4 regions of the Pseudomonas sp. LBUM1657 genome follow, and region 2 is predicted to be linked to each of the others. Evidence: predicted binding sites of a transcription regulator. Region 2 holds the regulator's gene; each other region holds the start of a gene.
The links. The regulator FliA, encoded in region 2, starts transcription of late flagellar genes. The targets are predictions, from matches to a motif close to CTAAAGTTTNNNNNNNNNNNGCCGNTAA.

Region 1: the regulator FliA is predicted to act here: its motif matches at 1,082-1,109, upstream of ACA055_RS15760 (methyl-accepting chemotaxis protein).
Region 3: the regulator FliA is predicted to act here: its motif matches at 1,198-1,225, upstream of ACA055_RS29245 (methyl-accepting chemotaxis protein).
Region 4: the regulator FliA is predicted to act here: its motif matches at 1,074-1,101, upstream of ACA055_RS24125 (flagellar protein MotY).

What each region holds. Positions count from the first base shown of each region.
Region 1 is NZ_CP166799.1:3,426,331-3,428,533, forward strand. It holds gene ACA055_RS15750 (DUF1294 domain-containing protein) at 1-115, opposite strand, end outside; gene ACA055_RS15755 (undecaprenyl-diphosphate phosphatase) at 112-942, opposite strand; gene ACA055_RS15760 (methyl-accepting chemotaxis protein) at 1,237-2,203, shown strand, end outside.
Region 2 is NZ_CP166799.1:1,718,245-1,720,447, forward strand. It holds gene fleN (flagellar synthesis regulator FleN) at 1-487, shown strand, start outside; gene fliA (RNA polymerase sigma factor FliA) at 484-1,224, shown strand; gene ACA055_RS07815 (chemotaxis response regulator CheY) at 1,393-1,764, shown strand; gene ACA055_RS07820 (protein phosphatase CheZ) at 1,787-2,203, shown strand, end outside.
Region 3 is NZ_CP166799.1:6,322,712-6,324,914, reverse strand. It holds gene ACA055_RS29255 (NorM family multidrug efflux MATE transporter) at 1-68, opposite strand, end outside; gene ACA055_RS29250 (LysR substrate-binding domain-containing protein) at 227-1,147, shown strand; gene ACA055_RS29245 (methyl-accepting chemotaxis protein) at 1,334-2,203, shown strand, end outside.
Region 4 is NZ_CP166799.1:5,217,140-5,219,342, forward strand. It holds gene ACA055_RS24125 (flagellar protein MotY) at 91-1,008, opposite strand; gene pyrC (dihydroorotase) at 1,168-2,203, shown strand, end outside.

The DNA of each region.
Region 1 (2,203 bases), 1.7 Mb from region 2:
AGCCAGACAGCGGCAGCGCGCACAGGATCGCGAACATCAGCAACTTGAGCCGTGGACGCTGGATCCCACCCCCGGATTTGCGTCCGGGGTTGTTGCGCGCGCTGGCGTCATTCATGGCTTGACCGCGGTCCAGTCGACCCAGCCAAACTGCCAGGTGGCGAGGATCACCAGGCCGAACACGATGCGATACCAGGCGAACGCCGCGTAGCTGTGGCTGCCGATGAACACGAGCAAGGCTCTGACAGCAATCATCGCGAAGATGAATGCCGTGACGAAGCCGATCGCGAACACCGGGAAATCAGACGGCACGAACAGATCGCGGTACTTGTAGCCCGAGTACACCGCCGCGCCGACCATGGTTGGCATCGCCAGGAAGAACGAAAACTCGGTGGCGGTCTTGCGCGACAACCCGAACAGCAAGCCACCAATGATGGTGGAGCCGGAACGCGAGGTTCCCGGAATCATTGCCAGGCACTGGGCGAAGCCGACTTTCAAGGCGTCTTTCCAGGTGATTTCATCGACCGTGTGGGCATGCACTTCATGCTGACGCTTTTCCGCCCACAACATGACGATACCGCCCACGACCAATGCCGCGGCCACGGTGATCGGGTTGAACAGGTACTCGTGAATCAGATCGGCGAATATCACCCCCAACACCACGGCCGGCAGGAAGGCAATCAGCAGGTTCGCGGTAAAGCGTCGAGCGCTCGGCTGGGTCGGCAAACCGACGACCACATCGAAAATCTTGCGGCGAAACTCCCACACCACCGCCAGGATCGCCCCGAGCTGAATAATGATGTTAAAGGCCATGGCCCTTTCACCACCGAAGTCGAGCAAGTCGGCCACGATGATTTGGTGACCGGTACTGGAAATCGGCAAAAACTCCGTCAGCCCTTCTACAACCCCAAGAATCAATGCCTGAAAGGCGGTCCAAAGATCCATCTATCCCCCAAGAAGCGATGCGCCACGGCATGCCCCGTTAATATTTGTTTAGAGCGTTTTACTGCGATCGGCGCAGATGAAATCCACGCGCATTCGATCCACGCACAACTGTAAAAGTCCGCTGAAAAGTCAACTCGGATTCAGGTTTTCCCATACGGGGCCGAAATCCTATCAGACAAGTCCGATTAACGCTGCCGCCTTATAGGACTTGGGTCGCATAGGCCCGGCCCGCAAAGTGTGGTTGGATGCTGGCGATCATTTATTACAAGAACAAGAAACCGGAGTGACAGCGTTATGAACAGCTTGCGCAGTATGTCGATCAGCCGACGTTTGTGGCTCATCTTGATCGTGGCCGTCCTGATGCTGATGACGTTGGGCGTATTGATGCTCAAGCAGATTCACGAAGACCTGTACCACGCCAAGGTTGAGAAAACCCAGCACGTGGTGCAGACCGCCAGTGGCATTCTCAATTATTACCACGCCCTGGAAACCGCCGGCACGCTGACCCGCGACGCCGCGCAAAAACAGGCGCTGACGGTGGTTCGCGGCTTGCGCTATGACCAGAACGACTACTTCTGGATCAACGATCTGACGCCGGTGATGGTCATGCACCCGGCCAACCCGAAACTCGAAGGCCAGAACCTGTCGACGATCCGCGATCCGGACGGGTTTGCGCTGTTCAATGAAATGGTTGCCATCGCCAAGGCCAAAGGTGCCGGCATGGTCGACTACCGCTGGCCAAAACCGGGTGCCAGCGCCCCGGTAGAAAAAACCTCCTACGTCAAACTGTTCGAGCCTTGGGGCTGGGTCATCGGCTCGGGCGTGTACATCGATGACATGCAGGCCGAGTTTTATGGCCAGGTGTGGAAGGCTTCTTTCGTGGGGCTGGTGATTGCCCTGATCATGGCGTTGCTGGTGATCCTGATTGCCCGCAGCATCGTGCGTCCGCTCCAGGAAACCGTGAACGCCATGGCCAACATCGCCAGCGGTGAAAGCGACCTGACCCGCACCCTCGATACCCATGGCCAGGATGAAGTCACGCAACTGGCCCGACACTTCAACGCCTTTACCGCCAAGCTGCGGCAGGTGATCAGTGAGTTGCAGGCGTCTGCCAGCGCCTTAAGCCAGTCTTCCAGCGACTTGGGCAACGACGCCGCCCAGGCCCAACAACGCAGCCAGCAGCAGTCCCAGCAGATGGAACTGGTGGCCACGGCCATCAATGAAGTGACGTATGGCGTGCAGGATGTCGCCAAGAACGCCG
Region 2 (2,203 bases):
CGACAACCTCGACGTATTGGTGATCGACACCGCTGCGGGCATTGGTGACTCGGTAGTCAGTTTCGTTCGCGCCGCGCAGGAAGTCCTGCTGGTGGTGTGTGACGAACCGACCTCCATCACTGACGCCTACGCACTGATCAAACTCCTGAACCGCGATTACGGCATGAACCGCTTCCGTGTCCTGGCCAACATGGCCCAGAGCCCACAGGAAGGTCGCAACCTGTTCGCCAAGTTGACCAAAGTCACGGATCGTTTTCTCGATGTCGCCCTGCAATACGTGGGCGCGGTGCCTTACGACGAAAGCGTGCGCAAGGCGGTGCAGAAGCAGCGCGCCGTCTACGAGGCCTTCCCGCGTTCCAAGTGCTCCCTGGCCTTCAAGGCGATTGCACAGAAGGTCGATACCTGGCCGCTGCCGGCCAACCCCCGTGGGCACCTGGAGTTTTTTGTCGAGCGCCTCGTGCAACAAACGGCAGGACCGGTGCTATGACAGCCAGCGGCTACAACCTCTACAAGAAGTCGGCACGTGACGCGCAGTACGAGCTGATCGAGCGTTACGCGCCACTGGTCAAACGCATTGCCTACCACCTGCTGGCGCGTCTGCCGGCCAGTGTCCAGGTCGAAGACCTGATCCAGGCCGGGATGATCGGCCTGCTTGAAGTGTCGACCAAATACGACGCCAGCAAAGGCGCAAGTTTCGAGACGTACGCGGGCATTCGAATCCGCGGCGCGATGCTCGATGAAGTGCGCAAGGGGGACTGGGCGCCACGTTCGGTCCACCGCAATACCAGGATGGTCAGCGATGCCATTCGCTCGATTGAAGCTAAAACCGGTCGTGACGCTAAAGATCACGAGGTTGCGGCCGAACTCCAATTGAGTCTCGACGATTATTACGGGATTTTGAACGACACCCTGGGCAGCCGGTTATTCAGTTTCGACGATCTGTTGCAGGACGGCGAACACGAAGGGCTGCATGAGGATGGCGCGAGTGCTCATCTCGAGCCGTCACGCGATCTGGAAGATGAACGCTTCCAGGCGGCGTTGGCGGACGCGATTGCCAATTTGCCGGAGCGTGAGCGACTGGTGTTGGCGCTGTACTACGACGAAGAGTTGAATCTCAAGGAAATCGGTGAGGTCCTTGGTGTCAGCGAATCTCGGGTCAGCCAGTTACACAGCCAGTGCGCGGCCCGTTTGCGGGGGCGTTTGGGGGAGTGGCGAGCGCGCTGAAGGCAGTGTGGGGACACTGCGAACGTGGCTGGTGTGGTTGTTGAACCGCGCCGGTCTCGATCTGTTGTGCTCCAGACAGTCATCGAATGCTTCGCCGGATTGATTGAAATGGCGCGTCCAGGTGCTGGGCGCGTTTAAGACTGCTTGGAGGTCGAATTGGACAAGAACATGAAAATCCTCATCGTTGATGACTTCTCAACGATGCGGCGGATCATTAAAAACCTGTTGCGTGACCTTGGGTTCACCAACACGGTCGAGGCCGACGATGGCACTACCGCCATTCCGGTACTCAACAGCGGGAGCATCGACTTTCTGGTAACGGACTGGAACATGCCTGGCATGACCGGTATCGATTTGCTGCGCCACGTGCGTGCCGATGAAAAGCTCAAGCACCTGCCGGTGCTGATGGTGACCGCTGAAGCCAAGCGTGAGCAGATCATCGAAGCGGCCCAGGCCGGTGTTAACGGCTATGTGGTCAAACCCTTCACGGCCCAGGCGTTGAAAGAAAAAATCGAGAAGATTTTCGAACGCATCGGTTGAGAAACTGCGCCACGGGGAAGCTATGGAGCATAACGAATCTTCACAGGGCGATTTCGAGTCGACCCTGAAAAAACACGCTGTCGAACTGGTCGAAAGCCTTGAAAAAGGCAAGTTCGGTGACGCTGTGCAATTGATCCATGAGCTCAACCAGACCCGTGACCGCGGCCTGTATCAGGAAGTGGGCAAGCTCACTCGCGAGCTGCATAGCGCAATCGTCAATTTTCAGATTGACCCGAACATGCCGCAAGCCGAGGAAGTGTCGCAGATCACGGACGCGACCGAGCGCCTGGGCTATGTGGTCAAGCTGACCGAGGCCGCGGCCAACCGCACCATGGACCTGGTGGAAAACGCCACGCCGCTGGTCAATGGCCTGAGCAACGAAGCCCAGGCCTTGAGCACCGACTGGGGACGGTTCATGCGTCGCGAAGTCGGGGCTGAA
Region 3 (2,203 bases), 1.9 Mb from region 2:
TGCGAGGCAATCAACGGCCCCGCCAGCCGCAGGATGGCCCAGAGTTCAATACGCGCTGGATGCTGCATGGTCATCACGCTCGATTATCAAAGAGAACACAAGAGCGTCGATTCTCGGCGCTCTGCGGGGTTTGCACAAAGGGATAAAAAGGATGGGTGGCATGATTAAAACTCATGCTGTGGAGTTTCTGATAAGTTGACGAAATTGCGCTATAGGAGCTTTCCTCATGTCTCGTCGTCTTCCTCCCTTGTATGCCCTGCGCGCATTCGAAGCGGCGGCGCGGCATAGCTCGTTTACCCGCGCCGCCGAAGAGTTGTCGATCACGCAAAGTGCGGTCAGCCGGCATATTCGTACGCTCGAAGAGCATTTCGCCTGTCGGCTGTTTCACCGCAGCGGGCGCAATCTGCAACTGACCGAGTCGGCGCGGCTGATCCTGCCCGGCATTCGCGAAGGCTTCACCGCACTGGAACGGGCCTGCAATACCTTGCGCGCCGAAGATGACATCCTGCGGATGAAGGCACCGTCCACCCTGACCATGCGCTGGCTGCTGGCGCGACTCAGCCGTTTTCGGCACCTGCAACCGGGCAATGAGGTGCAATTGACCAGCGCCTGGATGGACGTCGACTCAGTGGACTTCAACCATGAACCGTTCGACTGCGCCGTCATCCTCAGCAATGGGCGTTTTCCCCCGGACTGGGAGTCGAGTTTGCTGTTCCCGGAAGAGCTGATTCCTGTGGGTGCGCCGAATCTTCTGAAGGATCAACCGTGGGACGTCGCCCGTCTGGTCAGTGCCGAACTGCTGCACCCGACCCCGGATCGTCGCGACTGGCGCAATTGGTTGGAGCGCATGGGGCTGGCAGATCAGGTGTCGCTTAAAGGCGGGCAGGTGTTCGATACGCTGGAGTTGGGCATGATCGCCGCTGCCCGTGGTTACGGCGTGTCCATGGGGGATTTGCTGATGGTGGCCGAGGATGTGGCTCAGGGGCGTCTGAGTTTGCCGTGGCCGACCGCCGTCGCCAGCGGTGAGAATTATTACCTCGTCTGGCCGAAAACGCGTCCTGGAGGTGAACGTTTGCGCCGTCTCAGCGACTTCCTACAGGGCGAAGTCCGGGCCATGGAATTGCCGGATGTCGAGCGTTTGAGCTGAATCGATAGAGCCATCGCAATGATGGCTTTAAGCTATATCCCGGCGAATGACTCAAGTATCCCGGTTTGCCGCCGAAAATCTGCATGTAGAACCTTCGTGCAGGTTCGACGTTTTTCCCATTATTAGAAATTTTGCCGAGTGCGCCTCGTGATCAGGAATGATCCGGTCACTGGGCCAGGAGCTGTCATGTCTCAACCTCGTGCCCGGATCGCCTCACAGCTTGGTCTTGCGCTTGCCGTGATACTGGCGATAGTCATCAGCGGCAGTACCGTGTTCGCCTTGCGTTCGCTGGACACTGCCAACCTCGCTACCCGCGAAGAGCACCTGGCCAGTGAGGCCCGGTTGCTGGCCGATCAGTTGAGTACTTTTCACAGCACCTTGCGTGAAAGCACCCAGCGCCTGGCCGGCCTGTTCGAGAAGCGCTTCAGCGCGGGGCTGAGCGTGCATCCGGACCAACCGGTGACGGTGGCGGGCACCCAGACGCCGGGCCTGCATCTGGGCGACGAAGTGTTGAACAACAACTTCAAGGAAGTCGACGAGTTCAAGCAAATGACGGCGGGTGTCGCCACGGTGTTTGTGCGCAGCGGCGAAGATTTTATTCGGGTCAGCACGAATGTCAGCAAACAAGACGGCAACCGTGCCATCGGCACTTTGCTCGATCACGCGAACCCGGCTTACGCGCGTTTGATGGCGGGGCAGAGCTACGTGGGTCGAGCCTTGCTTTTCGAACGCCTCTACATGTCGCAATACACCCCCGTACGCGACAGCAGCGGTAAGGTCATTGCCGTCCTGTATGTAGGATTCGATTACACCGACGCGCAGAACGCTCAGTTTGCCAACCTCAAGCGCTTCCGCATCGGCCAGACCGGTTCCCTGGCGCTGCTTGATGAACAGAACAAATGGCTGGTGCCCATCGCGGGTGTGCAAGCGCTGGATCAAGCGACGCCGGCCATCGTTGCTCTGGCCAAAACGCCGGGCAAAGGCGAGTTCTGGAGCGACAAGGCCGAAGATTTCTACAGCATCGCCGTGCCGTTTGAAGGCGGTCCGTGGTCGGTG
Region 4 (2,203 bases), 3.0 Mb from region 2:
CGTCAAGTCTACCGGTCATGCAGAATAATTTACAGAGGCGCGACAGCTTATGACGACGAAGCGACAGATTATGTCGAGCGAGCGACGATTTCAGCGGTTTACGGAGGTCGACGTGGCGCTTGCCGATGCCGTGGCCTGAGAGGCCGGTTTCTCGGTAGGTGCGACCCGCGCCAGGTGCACATTGACCCGACGATTTTTCGCCCGGTTCGAGGAATTGGTATTCGGCGCCAGCGGATACCGCTCGCCGTGGAAGCGCAGGGTGATCTGCGATTCCTGGATGCCGTTGGCCTTGAAGAAGTCCATGACCGCCAGCGCCCGGCGGCGCGACAGGTCACGGTTGGTCAGGCGATTGCCGCCGTTGTCGGAGTGGCCGTCGAGTTCGATGTGATTGACCGTCGGATCGGCCTTCATGTATTCCAGCATCACTTGCAGCTTGGCTTTGGCATCAGCATCCAGATCGATCCCGCCGCCCGGGAAACCGACTTCGGATTGCTTCACCTGCTCGAAGTTCTGCGGCAGCAATTTGGCCACGCACCCCTGATAGTCGGCGTAAGCCTGGCTGAACTTGACCGGCAGCAAACGCACTTCCGCCACCCGACCATCGCCCGCGTGATGCCTGACGACGGGACTGCGGCCGTCCATCAAGCCGCTGATCAGGCGCCCGGCCTGTACGTGCGAACTGTTGAACAGCACATTGCCGCTGCCGATGCGTACGGAGCCGAGGTTAATGTCGCCACGCCCCGGTTGCCAGGGCGCAGCGGCCGCCAGCAAGGTCGCCGAGCCACCGCCGATCATCGAGTTGTAGGCCTTCAGCCGAAACGTCGCTTGCTCGCCGGCGCGACGCACGAACTCACCCGAGCCGAAATCGGTGACCGGCTGAGTCAGGCGGCATTCGAACTTGTCACCTTCGACCGTCCACTCGATGCTCTCCAGACGGGTCTGGAAAGTGAGCGCCATCGCAGGGAGGCTGGCAAACACACTGAGCAAGGCTAAATAACGCTGGCGCACGGGAGGCTCCACTGGCTTCTACAACAAAAAGACCGACACACACATGTTTACGGCATACCTGTTGGATATCGGAAGCTTCCTGCAAAACTTGATAGCGAGTGCCTGCAAGAGTCTTTTCCGGTAGCATTCCCCTCAGTTTGACCCGCCTGGAATCCCCTCATGTCCGACCGCCTGACCCTGCTGCGTCCCGACGACTGGCATATTCATCTTCGCGATGGTGCTGTGTTGCCCAATACCGTTGCGGATGTCGCGCGCACCTTTGGTCGCGCCATCATCATGCCTAACCTGGTACCTCCGGTGCGTAATGCGGCTGAAGCCGACGGCTATCGCCAGCGGATTCTCGCTGCACGCCCGGCCGGCAGCCGTTTCGAACCGTTGATGGTCCTGTACCTGACCGACCGCACCCAGCCAGAAGAAATTCGCGAGGCCAAGGCCAGCGGTTTCATCCACGCCGCCAAGCTGTACCCCGCCGGCGCGACCACCAACTCGGACTCTGGCGTCACCAGCATCGACAAGATCTTCCCTGCACTTGAGGCCATGGCCGAAGTCGGGATGCCTTTGTTGGTCCACGGTGAAGTCACCCGTGGCGATGTCGACGTGTTCGACCGCGAAAAAATCTTCATCGATGAGCATATGCGTCGTGTGGTCGAGCGTTTCCCGACGCTCAAAGTGGTGTTCGAACACATCACCACCGCGGATGCCGTGCAGTTCGTCAACGCGGCTTCGGCCAATGTCGGCGCGACCATCACCGCTCACCACTTGCTGTACAACCGCAACCACATGTTGGTGGGCGGGATTCGGCCGCACTTCTACTGCCTGCCGATCCTCAAGCGCAACACCCACCAGGAAGCCCTGCTCGACGCCGCCACCAGCGGCAGCGACAAGTTCTTCCTCGGCACCGACTCGGCGCCCCACGCCCAGCACGCCAAAGAAGCCGCGTGCGGTTGTGCCGGTTGCTACACCGCTTATGCGGCGATCGAGATGTATGCCGAAGCGTTCGAACAACGCAACGCGCTGGACAAGCTCGAAGCCTTCGCCAGCCTTAACGGCCCGCGCTTCTATGGCCTGCCGGTGAACACCGATCGCATTACCCTGGTCCGCGAAGAATGGACCGCCCCAACCAGCCTGCCATTTGGCGAGCTGACCGTAATCCCGCTGCGCGCCGGTGAAAAACTGCGCTGGCGCCTGCTGGAGG